Regions from separate parts of the Neobacillus sp. plas4 genome, predicted to be linked through region 2. Evidence: riboswitches for the same ligand, from Rfam matches in the RefSeq annotation. Region 2 holds a riboswitch; each other region holds the start of a gene.
What was found. A riboswitch is a leader RNA that binds a small molecule or an ion and turns the genes downstream of it on or off. The one in region 2 is predicted to bind cobalamin.
Positions count from the first base shown of each region.

Region 1: another riboswitch for cobalamin. It lies ahead of cobT (nicotinate-nucleotide--dimethylbenzimidazole phosphoribosyltransferase); the one in region 2 lies ahead of cobJ (precorrin-3B C(17)-methyltransferase).
Region 3: another riboswitch for cobalamin. It lies ahead of AC2TFD_RS11520 (ABC transporter substrate-binding protein); the one in region 2 lies ahead of cobJ (precorrin-3B C(17)-methyltransferase).

Region 1 covers NZ_CM170152.1:2,661,348-2,668,566, reverse strand. Annotated here, with positions in the region: gene AC2TFD_RS13250 (hypothetical protein) at 1-96, opposite strand, end outside; gene AC2TFD_RS13245 (CarD family transcriptional regulator) at 762-1,238, opposite strand; gene AC2TFD_RS13240 (cold-shock protein) at 1,507-1,710, opposite strand; gene AC2TFD_RS13235 (hypothetical protein) at 2,147-2,467, opposite strand; cobalamin riboswitch at 3,103-3,279, shown strand; gene cobT (nicotinate-nucleotide--dimethylbenzimidazole phosphoribosyltransferase) at 3,375-4,424, shown strand; gene AC2TFD_RS13225 (dipeptidase) at 4,629-5,990, opposite strand; partial or broken gene AC2TFD_RS13220 (winged helix-turn-helix transcriptional regulator) at 6,093-6,206, opposite strand; gene AC2TFD_RS13215 (hypothetical protein) at 6,328-6,750, opposite strand; gene AC2TFD_RS13210 (DinB family protein) at 7,018-7,219, opposite strand, start outside.
Region 2 covers NZ_CM170152.1:3,780,937-3,788,155, reverse strand. Annotated here, with positions in the region: gene AC2TFD_RS18875 (energy-coupling factor ABC transporter permease) at 187-855, shown strand; gene AC2TFD_RS18870 (energy-coupling factor ABC transporter substrate-binding protein) at 857-1,138, shown strand; gene cbiQ (cobalt ECF transporter T component CbiQ) at 1,157-1,939, shown strand; gene AC2TFD_RS18860 (energy-coupling factor ABC transporter ATP-binding protein) at 1,967-2,791, shown strand; cobalamin riboswitch at 2,885-3,062, shown strand; gene cobJ (precorrin-3B C(17)-methyltransferase) at 3,202-4,824, shown strand; gene cobK (precorrin-6A reductase) at 4,834-5,610, shown strand; gene AC2TFD_RS18845 (precorrin-8X methylmutase) at 5,600-6,265, shown strand; gene AC2TFD_RS18840 (cobalt-precorrin-5B (C(1))-methyltransferase) at 6,240-7,219, shown strand, end outside.
Region 3 covers NZ_CM170152.1:2,314,858-2,322,076, reverse strand. Annotated here, with positions in the region: gene cobD (threonine-phosphate decarboxylase CobD) at 1-227, opposite strand, end outside; gene cbiB (adenosylcobinamide-phosphate synthase CbiB) at 184-1,167, opposite strand; gene AC2TFD_RS11530 (heme ABC transporter ATP-binding protein) at 1,164-2,630, opposite strand; gene AC2TFD_RS11525 (FecCD family ABC transporter permease) at 2,634-3,695, opposite strand; gene AC2TFD_RS11520 (ABC transporter substrate-binding protein) at 3,661-4,623, opposite strand; cobalamin riboswitch at 4,782-4,972, opposite strand; gene ribH (6,7-dimethyl-8-ribityllumazine synthase) at 5,045-5,512, opposite strand; gene ribB (3,4-dihydroxy-2-butanone-4-phosphate synthase) at 5,541-6,677, opposite strand; gene ribE (riboflavin synthase) at 6,725-7,219, opposite strand, start outside.

The sequences.
Region 1 (7,219 bases), 1.1 Mb from region 2:
ATCTTTAATCTCTACTTCTTTCCCTTTTTCTATAATATTAGCTGCAGATACATTTCCAGGACTTCCTATATAAAAAAAACTACTCTTCTGTCCCAATTTCAAGGTACACGAAAAGTAGTTTAAATTTTAACCATGGGGACGGTTCTGGTGGCACATTTTGGAAATTTTCAAAAAAAGGTCACTGACACTCTTAAATTTCTTTTCAACTCTTTCGCATAAGGTACCTTAAGAATATCAAATTGTACGCGTTGGCCTTCATCAAATGATTTAAAGCCATCACCAGTAATCTTTACTATTGTTATTTAAATAAAATAAAAAATAGTTTCCATGTCTGGAAACATTTTTGTAGTTGACCATATGGTGTTACCAATTCGTTTTTTCTCTTTTACGTAAAGAAATAAACAATTACTATTCACTGTCTCAGATTGTTTTTTCTTCTAGAAATAATGACTTAAATAATATATTGTATACCTAAAACAATGAAAGCCCTACCTCTCTTTCATCCTTACGGCTCCTTGTCCGTGCCAGTGTGAATCAGGATTGCTAAAATCAAGTGACTATTTTATCGAGTTATTTGATGAAACTTCAAACGTTTGGTAAAAGAAATTTAAATAATAATAATAATGGATTAGATTGTAGAAATAACAAAAGAGGTTAATGATCTAAAGTGAGTTGGAGAAGTTGAATGTCTTTGAAATGATTTACTTTTAATAATAATTCAGGATATTTTCGAGAGATGTAATACATTATCTAAATTAACCTTAACAGAAACTTTTTATTTGATTTTCAGTAATCCCTTTAATTAATCCCAGTTCACTAATCAAAAATTCACGCGCGTTATCTAGCATTTTTTTTTCGCTTGAATTAAGTGCTTTTTCTTTCTTCATACGAATTAAATCACGTACAACTTCAGTACATTCTTGTATTTTACCCGTTTTTATTTTGTCCGTGTTCACTTTATACCTTTGTTTCCACGGCAGTAATCTATCTGATTCTCCATGATGAAAAATGTTTATGATGTGTTTTAATGCAATTATATCAGTAACAGGGCGTATATTTGAACTCAATATTTTACCCGTAGGAATCATGACTTGCATATTACCGATTAACATTTTTATGACATAATACTGTTGTTTTTCCCCTGAAATTTCCTTTTCTTCTATGGCTTTAATTATACCTACTCCGTGCATTGGATAAACAATGTTATCGCCAATTTGAAACAAATAATCCACCTCCATATATGGTAACATTCTTTACCTTAACATATATATTATTTTTTATCAAATTTTCAATTTTATCATAAATTTATTTTAAGTGTCAACTACTTTTTCTTTAGAAATCAGAAAAAACAATAGGAATCGTGTCGGATTACCAATAAAGGGAAGGTTGATTTTCCCGCTTTACTGTTTTCATGTTCCCTACTCCTTTACAAGTGGGGGTTCTTTGTTTCACAGAAAAAGAAAAGCAGACTCCCATAAAAGAGCCTGCCATCCCTGCTTTGTAAAATTATGCAGCTTTACGTACGTTTGAAGCTTGAGGTCCACGTTGGCCTTGCTCCACATCAAAAGTCACTGCTTGACCTTCTTCTAAAGTTTTGTAACCTTCGCCTTGAATCGCTGAGAAATGAACGAATACATCGTCTCCACCTTCACGTTCGATGAATCCGAAGCCTTTTTCGCCATTAAACCATTTAACATTACCTTTTTCCATTTGTATTGCCTCCTAGTGTGTAAACACACACAATGTAATACTATCCCTGCTCCCAGTGATCAACAAGATGAAAAGTAACAAATCCTTTACACCGAACAAAAATAATTCTTTTTAAACATAACATTTTTTGTAAGAAATGTAAAGATACAGAAAAAATTCATTGAGCTCACTATTTCTTTTTGAAAATCATTGCCGTATATTTTGTATCAGGATTCACTCCATATTCTGTGTGCATGCTTACAATCTAATAGTTACTAAAGAATCTCCTTAGAATCATAAGAAGTTTCTTCCATTTTCAATAACGTGTTATCTTCTTTTATAATAAAAATGCTGCCATTATGCATCAACCTGACCACCGTTCATATAGGATCTATTATAATTTTAAAAACGAATTAAACTTGCTTCGCAGTACAATTCAAAAAGCAGAGACCGCCATTTATTTAATAAATCCACTAAGGTATTGGTAAAGCTCTTCTAGTTCTTTTTCTTTTGCCACAATACAATTCGGATATTGTTTTATTTCTGCTACGCTTGTTAGTTTAAAATCGTTTGGAGTTGGCAGTCCTGAAGCACAAATCACCATATAATCGGCAAAGTAAATCAAGCCTGTTACAGCTGATATTTTAATGGTCATTTGGCCCATAGCTCTTCCCGCAAACAGCCCTTTCATGGCACTTTTCCCACCGGATCTTTCAATAACAATTTGATTTTCATCTACCATTACAACTGTTCCTGATTTTAAATCAAATGTTTTCATGTCTTATCGCCTCCACCTTAACTAGATACAATGCTTTATCCTCTACTTCGTTAATCAACTACTCAATCAATACTTCTACCGTTTGTTTGAAAAGAGAAAGGTCGGTTTTAGGTGTTAGAGGAATTATACGAATACTTCTCCCCCTTTCACTTCAATGTCCTGTATCTCATGATAATATCAATAGTTGTATTTTTACCACATCTGATTTTTCTATGTTTAAAAAATACAAGGATTATTCCATTATTTCAGATTCGGATTCTGACAAAATATATTCTGTATGATTATCAGTTCACAAACCTTCTAGCTTCATGTGTTCGTTAATTTCAGGAAGAGCTTCTTCCGAAAGCTGGTGACAAAGTGCTTCAATTATAATATCTTGATGATCCAGTTCTTTTGCAGAACGGTAGGCTTCTCTTAGAACTTGGACCGCAAAGTCTGATTTAATGTTTTCAACGATTTAAGCAGCATAAATAATGGTATTATCCTTCCTAAGATAGCTTCCTTTACCACCTCATCCGATTGGAAATTGGTTAACGTTACGGACAGTTCCTCTAACAAACTGTCATCCTCTTTAAGAAACCTTCCTCTTCCAATTGACTTAAGGAGAGGTCTTTGCTATTTTAAGTTTAAGTGAAAAATACATATAAGTAGTAGGTGCCCTTTGGGGAGAATAGGGAATGGAGTGAGAATCTTCAGCGGTCCCACCACTGTAATGGGGAGTTTCATTAGAAATGCCACTGGAGTTATCTCTGGGAAGGCCTGATGAAGTGACGATCCTAAGCCAGGAGACCTGCCTATCTGCTTTGACTCTTATAGATAATGGAAAAGTCTGTAGTTTATTTGTTAATCAAATAAACTACAGACTTTTTTTGTTGAATAGGGTCTTAAAAAGAAAGGAGAAGAAAAAATGAAATTATTACAACAAACGATTGAAAAAATTGAGGGATTGGATCAAGAAATGGTAGTAAAAGCAAGGGCCAGAGTGGACAGTCTTATTAAGCCTCCTAAAAGCTTGGGAAAGTTAGAATCCCTTGCTATACAATTAGCGGGGATTACAGGAAAGCTCTATCCTGAGATTGATCAGAAAGCGGTTATTGTGATGGCGGGCGATCATGGAGTTTATGAAGAAGGGGTAACAAGTAATCCACAGGAGGTAACTTTTGCACAAACGTTGAATTTTGCAAAAGGATTAACGGGAGTATGTGTGATAGGGAAAGTTACTGGAGCTAAGATTGTTGCAGTAGATGTTGGAATAAAGGGAGAGATCCCAAGTGACGCAGGTGTCATTATTAAAAAAATAAAGAATGGTACAGACAATATGGCAAAGGGTCCTGCTATGACGAGGGAGGAAGCGATAAAATCCATAGAGGTTGGGATAGAAATTGCTCATGAAGAAATAAAAAAAGGAGTCAATTTACTTGGTACAGGTGAGATGGGGATTTGCAACACAACTCCTAGTACAGCGATCTTGTCCGTTTTAAAAAATTGTGATCCTATAGAGATTACTGGAAGAGGGGCTGGGTTAGGTACAGGAGGAATCGAACATAAAGCAGCTGTAATTAGGAAAGCGATTGAGATCAACAAGCCAGATTGTAAGGATGGAATCGATGTTTTAGCCAAAATTGGTGGACTAGAAATAGGTGGAATGGCAGGTGTTATGCTTGCGGCTGCAGCTAATAGAATTCCAGTTGTAATCGATGGCTATATTTCAACCATATCTGCTTTAATTGCTGCAAGGATTGAACCGAAAGCGAAGGAATATTTCATCACCTCCCATGCCTCTCTAGAACCAGGTGGAAAAATAGCGAGTGATCTGCTAGGAATCGAACCAATGTTACACATGGATATGTGCTTAGGAGAAGGTTCCGGTGCTGCTTTGGCTTTCCCTATTATAGAAGCAGCCTGCTCTATGATGAAAAATATGCCAACCTTTGTGGACGTAGGAATGGAAATATAATAGTGTAGGATTTAGAAGTAACTGGGACAGTGGGATCTGTCCTCCATCCCTTCAAGTTATTGTTAAATTTATTTATAAGTTGGTCCTTTTACCCGCTCCTCCCAGAGAAAAAAGTTCCAGTACCAACCAAAAATTTGGAAGGAGACTGGCACTTTTATCGGCAAAAAAGAGGGATGTTATGCGATCCCTCCCTTGCCTATCTATTCAGATTAAATCTAAAAAGGAACAAATCGTTAAAATCCCTTTATCAAAGTTTTCTAAGTTAAAATGTTCATTCGGTGCATGGAGATTTTCATCTGGCAAGCCGAATCCCATTAAGATAACTGGAGAATTTAGGGTATGGTTGAAATCCGATACAATCGGAATCGAACCCCCTTCTCTTTTATAAACAGGTGTTTTCCCATAAACCTTTTCATAGGCCTCAGCAGCTTTTTGAATCATCGGATCATCGATTGGGGTTAAGAATGGATTTCCTGTATCTTGAAGTGTCACTTTTACTGTGCAGCCTTTTGGTGCGTGTTCTTCCAAATGCTTTTTGATTAAGCCCTGGATCTTTTCTGGATTTTGATTATTGACTAGACGGCAGGTGATTTTGGCATGTGCCTCGTTCGGAATGACGGTTTTTGTACCTTCCCCCTGAAATCCACCCCATATGCCGTTTAATTCTAATGTTGGCCGCGAACTAACTTTCTCTGGATATGGGTAATTATTTTCCCCACCAGTTAATTCTGCTAAACCTAATTGTTTTTTTAGCTTTTCTTCATCAAAGCCCAGTGCTTTAATTTGTTCCTTCTCAAATTCTGTCAATTCTATAACATCATCATAGAACTGATCCACATTTACCTTTCCATTTTCATCATGAAGAGTTGAAAGCAGCTTCACTAATAAATGGTTAGCGTTCTGAACTCCTCCGCCGAACATGCCTGAATGCAAATCCGTATTTGCCGTTTTAAGAGAAACCTCGAGAGCAGCCAGACCTCTTAAAGAATATGTAATTGCAGGAACGCCTCTATCCCACATATCAGAATCGGATATGACCACGACATCACAGGCTAATTTTTCTTTATTGTCGGATAAATACTGTGGAAGATTTGGACTTCCGATTTCTTCTTCTCCTTCGATACAAAATTTAAGGTTGACCGGTAATTTACCTTCTACTTTTAGGAGAGTCTCAACTGCTTTAATATGTAAGAACGTCTGCCCTTTGTCGTCTGTTGCTCCTCTCGCGAAGATTTTTTCATCTCGGATGTTTGGTTCAAACGGAGGGGTTTCCCATAAGTGAATTGGGTCAACGGGCTGTACGTCATAATGACCGTAAACTAATACAGTGGGCGCATTTTCCTGATGGAGCCAGTCACCATAAATAATTGGATGACCTTTTGTTTGTACGATTTCAACGTGTTCCATTCCAATGTTTTCTAACTTATTGGCAATCCAGGAAGCTGCTTTTTGGATGTCCTCTTTATGCTCAGATAAGGAACTTATGCTTGGAATACGAAGTAATTCTTTTAATTCCTCAACATTTTGATGATGATGCTTGGATACAAATTCGGATAATTGACTCATGATCTCACCTATTCTTTTTTATTTTCCATTCTATTGTACACAAAAACTAGGAAGAAAATAGAAAATCTGCTCTAAAAAAGGGAGAGAGTTTATTTGAGCATATTAAAAGTGCCTGGCACTACAAAATAGAATGTAATCTTTGCCACAGTCGTACATAGCCTCTAAAATCGGTAAAAGTTTTCTTCCATGCTCAGTTAATGAATATTCACCTATAGGAAATTTTACAAAGCCCATTCATTATAGGATGGTCTTTGTTTTTGTTATTCCTGTTCGGTGTTTAAGTGACTCAAGCCCGATAATAAAAAGCACCCTATAAATTGAGGTGCTTGATAAACAATCATTTTGTTTTCTTGAAAAACTCATACTCTTTAATTAATCTTAAATGGTTGCCTGTCTCTAGCATTTCAATTATTTCCTTATTTCCTCTTTTAAAGGCTTCTTCCCTTTCCATTGCATTTGGTATTGCTCCATACTTAATTAAATAAGCAACTATATATTTATTATCCTTTTGTATAGCTAATTCTAATGCAGACTCACCGAATTGAGATTTTGAATGAGGAGCTGCTCTATAGCTTTCAAAACTTCTCTTAACGCCTTCTGTATCATTATTGAGTATATTATTTATTAGTACCTTGTTTTCTGGTCTATCTACAACTTGGTTATTTTCTGGGCGCTTGTGCTTTTCTTTCTTTTTCAATAAAAATACAACCAATATTAAAAGAAACACAAATAATGCAATTAGAATGAAATCTGGTATCATGATGTAATCTCCTATTTATTATTTAATAAACATATTATATTGTTTATTAAATAATAAAGGAATATTACCGAAGTTATCCTTAATTGCACCTTCCTGACATCCTTAATATATTCCTTCTACAAAGATAGAAAACTGGCATTTCTACTATCTTTACATACGTTGAATACCGTAGAAAATCACCCGCGTCACCAAAGAGAATGAAATGGGCTTCACACCGTCAATACTGCTTTTATGGCTGGGCGAGGAAGGTCGCTGAATTATGGTGCTTTAGGACCAATCAACGCCACCCCAAGAGGATTGCAACTTTCGCAACAGAACAATTTGGCCGAGATGATACGTATCGTGCATCATGATATTGCTGAGTAAACGCTCAATAGAGTACCTGTTAGCTGCATAAGGAGCTTTTAACTTTTCATCGTCAAGTTCCGCAATGAGCGTTTTTAATTTATTCATAACTTCATTGAGGCGC
Region 2 (7,219 bases):
GAACATACCATTGTTTTTTGTGAGCATTTAAACCCACCAGGTTTAAATGCTCTTTTTAGTTTGGTCACTATTTTATACGACGGAGGTAAGTTTAAAGTGAAAAAAAGATCATTATGGGTTTCATTTGTTGTCCTGTTAGGTTTAACAAGCTATTTTTGGGCGAACTCTTATCGTCCAGCCTATGCAATGCATATTATGGAAGGATTTCTACCAATTGGCTGGGCTGTTTTTTGGTGGGGAATCACCATTCCATTTGTTGCCGTTGGAATACGATCGATTTCGAAAAAATTAAAAGAAAATCCTGAATTGAAATCAATGCTAGGTCTATCTGGTGCATTTGCATTCGTTTTATCCGCGTTGAAAATTCCTTCAGTGACAGGTAGTAGTTCTCATCCAACGGGTGTAGGATTAGGGACTATTTTATTTGGCCCAACGGCGATGAGTGTTTTAGGAACAATAGTTCTTTTATTTCAATCACTATTGTTAGCACATGGTGGAATTACAACGTTAGGAGCGAATGCCTTTTCCATGGCAGTCGTCGGACCTCTACTCGCCTATGGAATATTTAAGTTTGGAAGAAAAATGAACTTATCTATAGCTGTTGCAGTCTTTTTAGCTGCAATGTTAGGGGATTTAGGGACATATTTAGTGACATCGGTTCAATTAGCGTTAGCTTTCCCTGCTGAGGTGGGTGGCTTTGTGGCTTCATTTGTAAAGTTTGCTAGTATCTTTGGTTTTACACAAGTTCCTTTAGCGATTAGTGAAGGCTTACTTACGGTTATTGTGATGAATTTACTTCAAAAATATAATATCGCAGAATTAAAGCAATTACTATCAATTAAGGAGGCAAGCTAACATGAAAAATGGAGTACTATTTTTAATTGTAATTTTATTAGCAATTATTCCATTAATTTTTCTAAATGGTGCTGAATTTGGTGGAGCTGACAGGCAAGCTGAGAAAGCGATTATCGAAGTGGCACCTGACTATGAGCCATGGATTACTGCTATATGGGAACCACCAAGTGGAGAGATTGAAAGTTTACTATTCTCATTACAAGCGGCTCTCGGTGCCATCATCATCGGATATGTCATTGGATATGGAACAGCTAGAAAAAAGTATTCTTCACCCAAACAATAGTGGAATGAATTGAATGCTATGATAAAAATTGTTGATTATGCTTATACCAGCGGATTAAAAGATGTTCATCCCGTTGAGAAGGTTAGTTTTGCACTGATCTTTCTCTTTTTTACAATTATTTCAAAAAATATTTCCGTGGCTTGTTTTACCTTTACTGTAATGAGTATTGGGGTGTTATTCAAGGCGAAAATCCCGTTTATAGCATATTTGAAACTTCTATTCGTCCCTTTTGTTTTCTTAATGACAAGCTTAGTTGCCATTTTATTTTCCATTGCACCTATTTATCAAGAAGATTTAGAGGTGCTTTGGCTGGTAGAAATAGGTTTATGGCAAATCTATATAAGTTCTTATAGTATCCAACAATCATACGAACTAGCCACAACGATTTTAGCAAGTGTGAGCTGTTTATATTTTCTTGTTTTATCAACACCTCTTAATCAATTTATCTGGGTATTAAAAAAAGTAAAACTACCAACCGTATTTGTAGAATTAATGGGGATTACCTATCGATTTATCTTTGTTTTATTGGAAAAGATGAATGAAATTTATATTGCACAATCTAGCAGGCTTGGCTATCAAAATTATAGTAGCTGGATTTACAGCGTTGCACAGCTTATTGTCAGCCTTTTCGTTAAATCGATGCTCTCAGCAAAACAGCTTCAAATCGCAATTGATAGTCGTGGTGGAGATGAACATTTGTATGATGTGGATTTATCAATGGGCTATAATCGTGGGCATTTTGTCATTATTTTTATATCGTTTGTAACACTTTTCATGATATATGTTATGTCAAAATCATGAAAGATCAATGAAAAGGACGTATGCAGAGTGAGTGAACAAATAATAACGTTTGAACAAGTTTCTTATCAATATGCAGATGGAACGATGGCATTGAATAAAATAAATCTTTCAATTGAAAAAGGGAAAAATATAGCCTTATTAGGGAATAATGGCGCTGGGAAATCGACACTATTTCTGCTTATGAACGGTATTTTAAAGCCAACAAGTGGAAGCATTTTATACAGTGGAAAGAAGTTGACCTATAAACGGAAAGAGATTCAGCAATTAAGGCAGCAAGTCGGTATTGTATTCCAAAATTCTGAAACCCAACTTTTTTCATCTAGTGTTTATGATGATATTAAGTACGGTCCAAAAAATTTAAATTTACCCACCGAAGAAATAGAGAGGCGTGTAAAGGAAGTCATCACATTAACAGAAACGGAATCGCTTAAAGATAAACCTCCTCACTTTTTAAGTATCGGACAGAAAAAAAGGGTAGCAATCGCTGGAATTCTTGCTATTGATCCAGAATTAATCGTGTTAGATGAACCAACAGCTGGACTCGATCCTTACTATTCAAATAGAATAATGGAAATTTTGGATAAAATTAATCACCGAAATCGGACGATTTTATTGTCTACTCATAATGTAGATTTAGCTTATGAGTGGGCAGATGAGGTCATCATCTTAAACAATGGGCATTTGATAGCTCAAGGAACAGCCGTTGAGGTTTTTAATAAAAGAGAAATTCTCGAAAAAAGCCATTTGCAAGTACCTTGGATCATGGAGGTGTTTGAAAGATTACAAAGAACGAATTTATCGAATAAAAAGTATCCGAGATCGAAGGCAGAACTGTTTGAAATGATGGAATGACTATGTAAATGGAGTTGCTCTACAAAGCTTTTATAAAATTATTAAAAAATAGTGTATCAAATATTTAGATTATATGATATATTTAAAAAAATTAATAAAGTAATTTAAATAAGTGCTCACATTTGTGAGGTAATAGGGAAACTAGTGAAAGTCTAGTACAGCCCCCGCTACTGTAAGAGCTGATGAAATTACAATGCCACTGAGAAATCGGGAAGGTGTAAGAGTAAAAAGAAGCTTAAGTCAGGAAACCTGCTTATTTAAACGACACTTGCTTTTCGGAGGGAGAAGTATAGGCGGGACAATTTTACCTATTGTTTTTGAGTTTCAGTATGCTATTTTTATACTGTCATATCACATGCCTGTATTCCTTTTAAAAGGAGTGCAGGCATTTTTTATTTGGAGGTAAGCCTATGAAAAAGGGAAAAATTTTTGTTGTTGGCTTCGGTCCAGGTGATCGTGAGCATATTACAAATCGAGCTGTAGCTGCATTGCAGCAAAGTGATTGTATTATTGGCTATAAAACATACGTGGAGCTAATTGAAGCTTTCGTAACAGCAAAATCCATTGTCAGTACGGGTATGACAGAAGAAGTGTCACGTGCACAGGATGCAGTAAAGAAAGCTGAATCAGGCCAAATTGTCTCAGTCATTTCCAGCGGAGATTCAGGCGTTTATGGTATGGCTGGATTAGTGTATGAAGTGCTGATTGAGAAGGGCTGGACTGAAAAAGAAGGAATTGAGGTAGAAATTGTACCAGGTATTTCAGCGATTAATTCTTGTGCGAGTTTATTGGGTGCGCCTGTCATGCATGATTCCTGCACGATAAGTCTAAGTGATCATTTGACGCCTTGGACTGTAATAGAAAAGCGCATTGAAGCAGCTGCGATGGCCGATTTCGTAATAGCTTTATATAATCCGAAAAGCGGTAGACGGACACGCCAAATTGTAGAGGCACAAAATATTCTATTAAAATATCGTTCTCCTGAAACACCGGTGGGACTTGTGAAAAGTGCCTATCGTGAAAATCAACATGTGGTGCTGACAACACTGGCTGAAATGCTTGAACATGATATAGGAATGCTGACAACGGTTATTATCGGGAATTCTTCTACTTTCTTTTATGACAATAAAATCATTACCCCTCGAGGGTATCAGCGTAAATATACGTTAGGTGAAGAAAAGCAAAGTTTAAAACCGCATCAGCGTTTGAAAAAGGAAGCCGAACCATGGGCATTAAATCAAGAAACAGGGGAAGCGCAATCTGGTTATGAGCAAATTGAACGAAAAAAACAAGAAGTTAGCTCATTAGATTTGGCCTTAAAGGCATTATCCATGGTGTCTAAATCGGAAATAGAATATCCGCATTTAGTTCAGCAGCCGATTGAAAATATATTTGAATTTGCAGTTTCACCTGGTGTTGCCAATAAATTTATTAAGCCAGAGCAAATGCGCGTATTGGCCGAAACAATTGGTGAGAGCGGCACCATGGAATATACACCAGATCATCGTTTTTTACTAAAGATTCCAACAGATCAACCTGAATCGATTGTTGAAAAACTTGAACAAAATCATTTAATTGTGATGCCTGTGGGCGATGTTTTAAATTTAAAAGCTTGTGATTTTTGCTACGGTGAAAAAGCAGAATCTATTCCATATGCAGAAGAAATAGCAGCAAAATTGGGGGGCTTAAAGCTTCCAAAAGAATTACATATTGGTTTCAACGGCTGCGGTATGGCCTGTTATCGGGCAGTATTCGATGATATCGGGATCGTCTACCGCAAGAAAAAATTTGATTTATTTATTGGCGCAAAGCCGGTTGGCCGTACTGCCCATGCTGCACAGCCAGTAGCAGAAGGAATTGAACCAGAACAACTGCTGCCGTTATTAACGAAAATTATAGAAGAGTACAAACAAAATGCCCATCCAAATGAACGCTTTTTTAAATATTTTAAACGTGTGAAAAAAATTCAGTATTTTAACTATCATGATATGAGCTCCAAAATTGAAGTCGAACCGGCACCATGTGGAGATTAGGAGGAACACATGATTTTATTTTTAGCAGGCACAAGTGATGCGAGAGCATTAGCCATTCAATTACAAAATCAAGGCTATCCTTTATTAGCAACAGTTGTCACAGAATCTGCTGCCGAAAGTTTAAATGCCCACCATATTCCTAATCAAGTCGGGCGGTTATCAGTTGATGACATGATGGCGCTTATTCAGAAGGAAAAGATGACCTGTGTCATCGACGCCAGCCATCCATATGCGGAAGAAGCGTCGAAAACGGCAATGGCAGCAGCAAAAGTATGTGATATTCCCTATATTCGTTATGAAAGGCCAGAAGAACAGTTTATTTCTCCGCTAATTACAGAAGTTGAAAGTTATGAAGAAGCAGCCAAATTAGCTCAATTTCATAAAGGAACGATCATGCTGACAACAGGCAGCAAAACGTTAGAAATATTTGCTAAATATTTAATGCGTGATGAAATCCGGCTTATTTGCAGAATGCTACCAAATATAGGGAACATGGAAAAGTGCAATAGTTTAGGTATTAAACAAAAGGACATTATTGCGATGCAGGGCCCATTTTCGGAATCATTAAATAAAGCACTATGTGAGCAATATAATGTGTCTCTAATGATTACAAAAGAAAGCGGCAAAGTGGGATCTGTAGATGAAAAAATGACAGCTGCTCTACAATTAGGGATTCCTGTTATTTTAATAAAACGGCCAGCGATTGAATATGAAAATTTTTGTACTTCTTTCGAAGAAGTAACTCAACTATTAGGAGGTTTTATTCTTGGCAAACATGAACTTTAATACAAAGTTTATTCCCGTAACGGTAGATCCAGACAAGATTTATGATCACAGTTTCGCCATTATTAAAGAGGAAATGGGCGAACATTCATTTACAGATGAGCAATGGCTAGTTGTTCGACGGGTGATTCACGCTTCAGCAGATTTTGAGTTAGGCCGCAGCATGATTTTTACACCTGATGCCATTGAGGCAGGGGTTCAATCCATTTTAGCGGGCCGACATGTAGTGGTGGATGTACAAATGATCGAAAGCGGTTCAGGACGGAAACGATTCCAAAAGCATGGCGGGGATTTACATTGTTATATTGCGGATGAAGATGTCTCAAAGGAAGCGAAGGCTCAAGGAACAACACGTGCTATTATTTCCATGCAAAAGGCAACGCGTTTACATGAAGGAGGAATCTATGCCATTGGCAATGCACCAACCGCATTGCTGGAGTTGATTCGATTAATAAAAGATGGTGCTGCAAAACCGGACTTAATTATTGGAATGCCAGTCGGCTTTGTATCAGCAGCAGAGTCGAAAGCGGAGTTAGCAGTGCTGGAAGGGATTCCATTTATTACAAATGTTGGAAGAAAGGGTGGCAGTACAGTGACAGTCGCTGCACTTAATGCCATTTCGATTATGGCGGATGAACGAGCAAAAGAAACGAAATAAAAAAGACCCTTCACAAATGCGTCATGGCTACACGACAGGAGCATGTGCAACAGCGATGACAAAAGCGGCACTGCAAGCACTTGTGAGTGGAAAGGTACCAGATGAAGTTACGATTTATTTACCGGTTGGTCAGTATGCAACATTTAAAGTAACGGCATTTGAAGTCTCAGATGACGAGGTAATGTGTGAAACGATTAAAGATGCCGGGGACGATCCTGATGCTACGCACCAGGCACGAATTCAAAGTACCGTTCGTTATTCAGAAGAAGAAGGTATTCATTTAGATGGCGGGGTTGGTGTAGGGCGAGTAACAAAAGCGGGACTTCCTGTACCTGTAGGTCAAGCAGCGATAAACCCCGTACCGCGTAAAATGATATTTGCTGTTGTACGAGATACAATGGAAAAATTTAAATTGAATTGTGGAATTGAAGTGGTTATTTCTGTACCAGACGGTGAAGAGATTGCTGAAAAAACATTGAATGGGCGATTAGGCATTATTGGCGGAATTTCGATATTAGGTACACGGGGAACAGTGGTGCCATTTTCAAGTTCTGCTTATATGGCAAGTATCGTGCAAGCAATCAATGTAGCAAAAGAATCAGGATGTGAGCATTTAGTCATTACAACGGGCGGACGCAGTGAAAAATTTGCAATGAAGCAGTATCCACATTTAACTGAAGAAGCATTTATCGAAATGGGCGATTTTGTTGGTTTTACGTTAAAGAATATTGCAAGGAAGAAAATTCCCAGGGTTTCGTTAGTTGGGATGATGGGGAAGTTTTCTAAAGTTGCACAAGGCGTTATGATGGTTCACTCAAAAAGCGCACCGATAAGCTTTGAGTTTTTAGCAAGCATTGCCAATAAAGTGGGTGTTGATGAGGCAAAGCAGCGAGAAATTTTACTAGCGAATACGGCTTCACAGGTTGGTGAAATGCTTCAAGGAAACGAGTCATT
Region 3 (7,219 bases), 1.5 Mb from region 2:
TCGACAGATATTTGTTCCTTTTCAGCTATCCTATCCTTAAGCCTAACTGCTAACGGGTCAGGATAAACCATAATTTCATTATAAAAATCGTTCCACTTCTCCTTTAAATCAGACGGTGGACCAATTGGATTGATATTGGCACTGAAATCGATAAACTGCTTGGGGAGTGTTCGCCCCATCGCCTTAAAAAGGTACTGTGGATTGGAGCCATGTGAAGGCAAATTCAAGTGTCATCCCACCTATCCATAAAAATAGAATAAATAATAAAACTGTCTTACCCATTACTCGATTAGCCAGAATAATATGATCGGCTTGAATGGAGTTTATTGCTTCCCCCATCCTGGCACGGTTCGAAACGATTCCTTTGTAATAATTGATACCGCCAAGTTGAATCCCCAATATTGCTGCAACAGCTGCTTCACCCCAGCCGCTGTTAGGGCTAGGATGTTTTTTTGCGTCACGAATAAGAATGGTCCACGCTCTTCGATACCTTATTTCCAAAGGCTTTGTACCAAGCAGCATAAGAATCCCTGTTATACGGCTTGGAATCCAATTCATCACGTCGTCCCATTTAGCAGAAGCCCAGCCAAATTCTTTAAATCTTTCATTTAAATAGCCTGCCATTGAATCACAGGTATTCGTTGCCCTATAAACCATTGCGAGCGGTGCCCCGCCTATAAGAGCCCAAAATAACGGTGCCGTCACCCCATCACTTGTATTTTCAGCAACCGTCTCAATAGCTCCACGAGCAATTTCACCTTCATCAAGACCTTCGGTGTCCCGGCCGACGATATAGGATAATTTTATTCTTGCTGAGGGCAAGTCTCCTCTGCCTAATGGTTCATACACCTCAAGAGCTGCTTGTTTCAAACTTTTCTGAGCAATGGTGGTCGCAATGATGATACCTTCCACCGCTATACCCACAACTGGATGAATCTTATAACTGATTACAACTACTATTAATACTGTAGAAAATGCAATCAATAAAACAAAAAGGAGCATTGCAACCCCTTTTAACTTTTTATTCTTTCCTGTGTTTAATCGTTTTTCAAAAAACGCAATCATCGACCCTATCCATCTTACAGGATGCGGCCAATTGGGTGGGTCTCCTACAAATATGTCAATAAAATAGGCTAAAGTTATGGCTATTAAATGATAGACGATCATACTTGTTTCCTTTTTTGAGATTTTAGAATGGCCTCTGACGTGCATTCGTATACGGCTTTTCCAATCATTTTTCCTAATGGTGTAATGGTACCAGCATACTCCAACCTTTCTCCAGCCTGTGTTGCGGCAATTAAAATACTATCCGTTGAAGTACCACTAGCAATGGTGCCTGTCACCCGGTCCATTACTTCTAAATCGTGAAGCGCCTTTGTTTTTGCTTCTGTAGCGGTCATAATACTTTGAATAAATGCCTCTTCTGTTAATTCACCGTTAATGAATATCCATGTATTAATGGTGCCAGGCACACTCCTGTAGGAATGTTGATCACTTTTTGAGGCATCCACAGCGTTTCCTACTCCTGCCGTGATGACTACGAATAATGAAAATCCGTCCTGTTCAAAAAATTTGTAGATTACATCATCAAGGATCACTGCCGTCATCATTCCTACGGTTTCAGATGGTTCAAACCCATTTGATTTTAGAAAGTCGGCCATTTCTTGGCGATGATCGCTGCAATTGTAGTCCTTATCAACATGTCGATTAACAAATGTATGATGCCAGCCAGTTCCTGAACCAATCACTCCCGATGACATGGTCCGTAACGGAACAGTGGCCTTTAGCTGGATAAGCTCATGGGATTTTTCCAGCATTTCTTCATTTATTTGAACACTTTCCATTTCCGTTTTGTACGCAGGCAATAACATTAATTGTGGTGCAGCTACTTTAGGATGTGGTTGCTTCTGAATTTCTGTATGATATACCTCGCGTATTCTTTCTTCCCTTAGAACCTCGTTCGGGATATGATTGATATGGATGTTTCCGTTTTCGAGCAATAGGATTCTGTCACAATATAAGCCTGCGAGATTTAAATCATGAAAGATAGATAGGACTGTCAAACCACTTTCTGTGGTCCAATATTTGAGTAAATCTAGCAATTCCTTTTGATAAGACAAATCCAAATGATTTGTAGGTTCATCCAGCAATAAAATTTTAGGTTCTTGTGCAAGCGCCTGAGCCAGAAAAACCCGTTGTTTTTCTCCCCCAGATAATTGCTGAATATTTTTATTTTGAAAAGCTGATATCCCTGTCTGCTTCATCACTTTTTGAACGACTTCCTCGTCTGAATCTTCCCATGTTTGAAACCAGCCCTTTTGGTGTGCGTATCGACCAAGAGAAACCGTTTCTTTTACTGTATATGAGAATGATTGCGACGAATGCTGAGATAAAACCGCAACAATTTGTGCCAGCTGTTTGGTACTATAATCCTGTATCTTTTTTTCCATAATATAAATGTTACCTTTGGTAATTGGCAGGATACCGCTGATCATTTTTAAAAGAGTGGTCTTTCCGCTTCCATTCGGCCCCACTATCCCAAATAACTCTCCTGCTTGGACTTCAAAGGAAATTTCCTTCACTACTGCTTCATTCGAATATCCACCAGAAACCTGTTGAACGTTTAGCATGCTTTATTCACTTCTTTCCTTCCTTCTTCTTTGCAAAAGGATTAATGCAAAAACTGGAGTACCAACTAATGCAGTAATGACCCCAATTGGTAACTCGACAGGAGAGATAATCGTTCTCGAAATGAGATCTGCCAAGATTAAAAATCCACTGCCTGTTATAATCGATAAAGGGAGTAAATGCCTATGATCCGGTCCCCATAATAATCTCGATAAATGCGGAATTACCAGGCCAACAAAACCAATTGTGCCTGAAACCGCAACAGCAGCTCCTGTTAAAATGGATCCCGCAGTCAAGATCATCAGTTTTCTTTTTTGAACATTTACACCTAAATGCTGTGCACGTTCTTCCCCAAAGGACATCGCATTTAATTCCTTAACATTAAAAATAAGTATCGCCGATCCTAAAATAAAAAATGGCAAAATAATCTTTATGTATTCCCAGCCTCTCATGGAGACACTTCCCAAAAGCCAGCCAATAATTTGTCTTAACTCATCACCTGTTAATGCAATCATGAGCGAAATGATTGCACCAAGAAAAGAACTAAATATAATGCCTGTTAAAATAATGGTTTCAACCCTCATGGAACGTTCAATTTTTCGGGCAAAAGCAAGTACAAAAAAAATGGTAAGAAATGAAAATAGAATACTTAATAATGGCAGTGTAAATGAACCCGCAAATGGAATGGAAAGTTGAAAAAACAAAGTCAACACAGCTCCGACCGAGGCTCCAGAAGATACTCCTAACGTATAGGGATCTGCTAATGGATTCCTTAGTAGACCTTGAAAAGCTGCTCCTGCAATTGCTAGAGATGCCCCTACGATTCCAGCTAGTATAACCCGTGGTAAACGAATATTCCAGACGATACTTGAGAACATAGGATCGATTTGATCAAGTGAAATAATTCCAACTAATTTTGCGGCAATAATTTGAAGAATAGTAAAGATAGGAACCGAAACGGTTCCTATTGATATTCCTAATAATAATGAAAGAACGAGGAAGCTTCCTGCTGCCAGATAAGCTATGAACTTATTATTTAAAAACTTCTGGATAGACAGCTTTTGCAAGTTCCTCTACTCCTTCTACAATCCTTGGACCTGAACGTGTTACGCGATCAGAATCGACATCAATAACTTGCTTGTTTTTAATCGCATTCACATTTTCCCATCCTGCTCTCTCTAAGACAGTTTCCACAGCTTTATCATCATAAAATCCGTAAGTAGTAATGATTACATCTGGGTTCCGTGTAATCATCGCTTCTTCATCTATTTTAATCCAGCCTTCTTGATCGTTTGCAATATTCTCGGCATTGATTAGACCGATCATGTCATCCATAAAAGTGTTTTTCCCTGTAGTAAAAAGATCCGGTGCAGGTGAAACCTCAACTAGTACCTTTTTCTTTTCTGTTATTTTTGCAGCTTTGTCTTTTATTTCAGCCAATTTAGCTTGCATATCTTTTATTAGGCTGTCCGCTTCTTTTGTTGCACCAGTAGCTTTCCCTATCATGGCAATGGAATCATAAACTCCATCAAAAGTTTGTGCATCATTCACAACTAAGACAGTTATTCCAGAATCTCTTAACTGTTGAAGTCCTTCTGTTATGTTATGGGCAGTTGACGCGTGGGCTAACACTAAATTGGGCTGTAATGAAATAATCTTTTCAATATTTACAGTCAGGTCGCCAATTTTCTCTTTGGCCGTAACTTCTTCAGGATAATTATCAAAATTGGAGACTCCAACAATTTCTTCTCCAAGTCCTATGGCAAAAGCAATCTCTGTATTACTTGGGATTAATGATACAATTTTATCCGGCTTTTGATTAATGGTTACTTCATCATCTAATGCGTCTTTTATAGTAACCGGAAAAGCAGTTTCCGCAGTTTTACTAGTATTCCCAATGTTCTGTTCTTTCACCTGTTCTTTTTGTTCCCCACAGGCTGCTAATACTCCTATTGTTAACATTAGCAGAAAAAGAAGTGTAGATAATTTTTTCATTGTGTTTCCTCCTATGTAGTAATCTCATCATATGAAATATGCAGCCAAAAATTTATAAAAAAACATCTCTACGGCAGCGTAGAGATGTTGGTTTGAATAGATCCATACAAAATGTAAAATGATTCTAGTCGTCCACACCCCTATCCTCGTAGGTGTCTTTGGCGCACAAGAATTAGGCAGGTTTCCTGGCTCATGGTCATTGCTTCCTGCGTCTTCCCATCATCTGACAGTGACAATTTGCAGGTTGCTCCCATTTACAGTGGCGGGACCGCGTTGGCTTTTAACCAAACTTCCCTTTTAAGCTAAAAATTCTTGATAGAATTTCAGCACCTATTCAATAATATTTTATTATGATAAACCAATTATATAGGAAAGCGGAATAAATGGAATCTTTTTATTACAAAATTCTTCATAAAATTTATTATTCAAAGCTTCTGCATAAGTTTGCCATTTCAATGGCTCCAGTTGCAGAATCCCAGCCTTTATTCCCCGCTTTCGTTCCAGCACGCTCAATAGCCTGCTCGATGGAATCCGTTGTTAAAACACCAAAAACAACAGGAATACCGCTGCTTAGGGTAATTTTAGAAACACCCTTGGCCACTTCACTGCAAACAAAATCAAAATGTGGTGTGGAACCACGAATTACCGTCCCTAATGTAATAACCGCGTCATATTTTTTGCTATTAGCCATTTTTTGAGCAATTAATGGAATTTCAAATGCACCTGGCACCCAAGCGATGTCCACGTCTGTTTCGCTTACCCCATGTCTTTTTAGAGCATCCTGTGCACCGCTAAGTAATTTACTCGTAATAAACTCATTAAAACGCCCAACTACGATTCCTATCTTTAAACCAGAACCTACTAAATTACCTTCATAAATATTTTTCATTTTTTTTACCTCCGATTATTCTTGTAGTTTATTTTAGATTAACATTTTCCTTTTGTATTTCCATTTGCAAAGGAACAGTTTCTACCACTTCAAGATCGTATCCCATTATTCCTTTTATTTTCTTTGGATTATTGGTTAATAATTTCATTTTTCTAACCCCTAAATCCCTTAATATCTGAGCGCCAATACCAAATTCACGTAAAACATCTTCATTTCCATTGCCTAGGGCAGCATCCTGACTCTCTTCTTGGAGCTTGTATGTCCGCAATTTATTTACTAAGCCGCTATCCTGACGCATATAAAGAAGGACTCCATTGCCTTCTTGTTCAATTTGGCTTAAGGCAGCATGTAACTCTGATTGGCAATTACAGCGGAATGAACCAAAAACATCCCCAGTTAAACATTCTGAATGAACGCGTATTAGAATAGGGGCATCAGGATTTAATTCTCCCTTTACTAAAGCAAGATGTTCTTTTCCATCGATCACATTTGAATAACCAACAGCCTTAAAATCACCAAATTCTGTTGGTAAATTTATTTCAATTTCGCGGTTGACCAGCTGTTCTTTATTATTGCGATATTCAATCAAGTCTTTAATGGTAATCATTTTAACTTTTAGATCATCGGCAATTTTTCTTAATTGAGGAACACGAGCCATGGTTCCATCTTCATTCATAATTTCACAGATGACTCCCGCAGGCTGAGATCCGCATAATTTGGCCAAATCCACTGCAGCCTCAGTGTGTCCTGTTCTTCTCAAGACTCCACCTTTTTTCGCAATTAACGGGAAAATATGACCAGGTCTCATAAAGTCTGAGGGCTTTGCCTCTGCGTCAAGCATGCGTAAAATGGTAGTAGAACGCTCAAAGGCTGATATTCCCGTAGTCGATGATTTATGGTCAATACTAACGGTAAAGGCAGTACCATGTGCATCTGTATTGTTTGAAACCATAGGAAATAATTCTAATTTCCGTGCTAACTCCTCATCAACAGGTACACAGATTAAGCCTCGGCCGTGTGTTGCCATTAAATTAATTACTGCTGGAGTAGTTTTTTCAGCCAAGGAGATAAAATCACCTTCGTTTTCTCTGTCCTCGTCATCACAAACGATGATGACCTTGCCGTTTTTTAAATCCTCTAACGCATCTTCTATAAGATCAAACAAGTCTTTCTCCCCTTTCAATTTAAAAATATGAGCTGTTGACTATGTATTTAAAAAAATCCATGTTCTTCCAGGAATTGCGCACTAATACCTGAGGGACTCTTTTTGTTCACGTTACCAGAACCTGCCGATAAGAAATGACCTACATACTTGCCAATCATATCGCATTCTAAATTGACAATATCACCGGAATCTTTTAGACCGATAATACTTTCTGATAAGGTGTGGGGAATAAGGGATAAAGTAAAGGTATCATCACTTACTCCAAATACAGTCAGGCTTGTACCATCTACAGTAATGGACCCCCTAACGATAATATACCTGAGTATGTCAGACGGGGCTTCAATTTCATAATAAATGGCATTTTCGAGTTGCTTTTTACTCTTGATCACTCCAGTTCCATCAATATGACCAGAAACAAAGTGACCTCCAAACCTTCCCCCAGCTGCCATTGCCCGTTCAAGATTCACTTTGGATCCCCGCTTTAGTGCGTTTAAGCTGGATGCTTTTACCGTTTCAGGCATAACATCTACAGTAAACTGCTT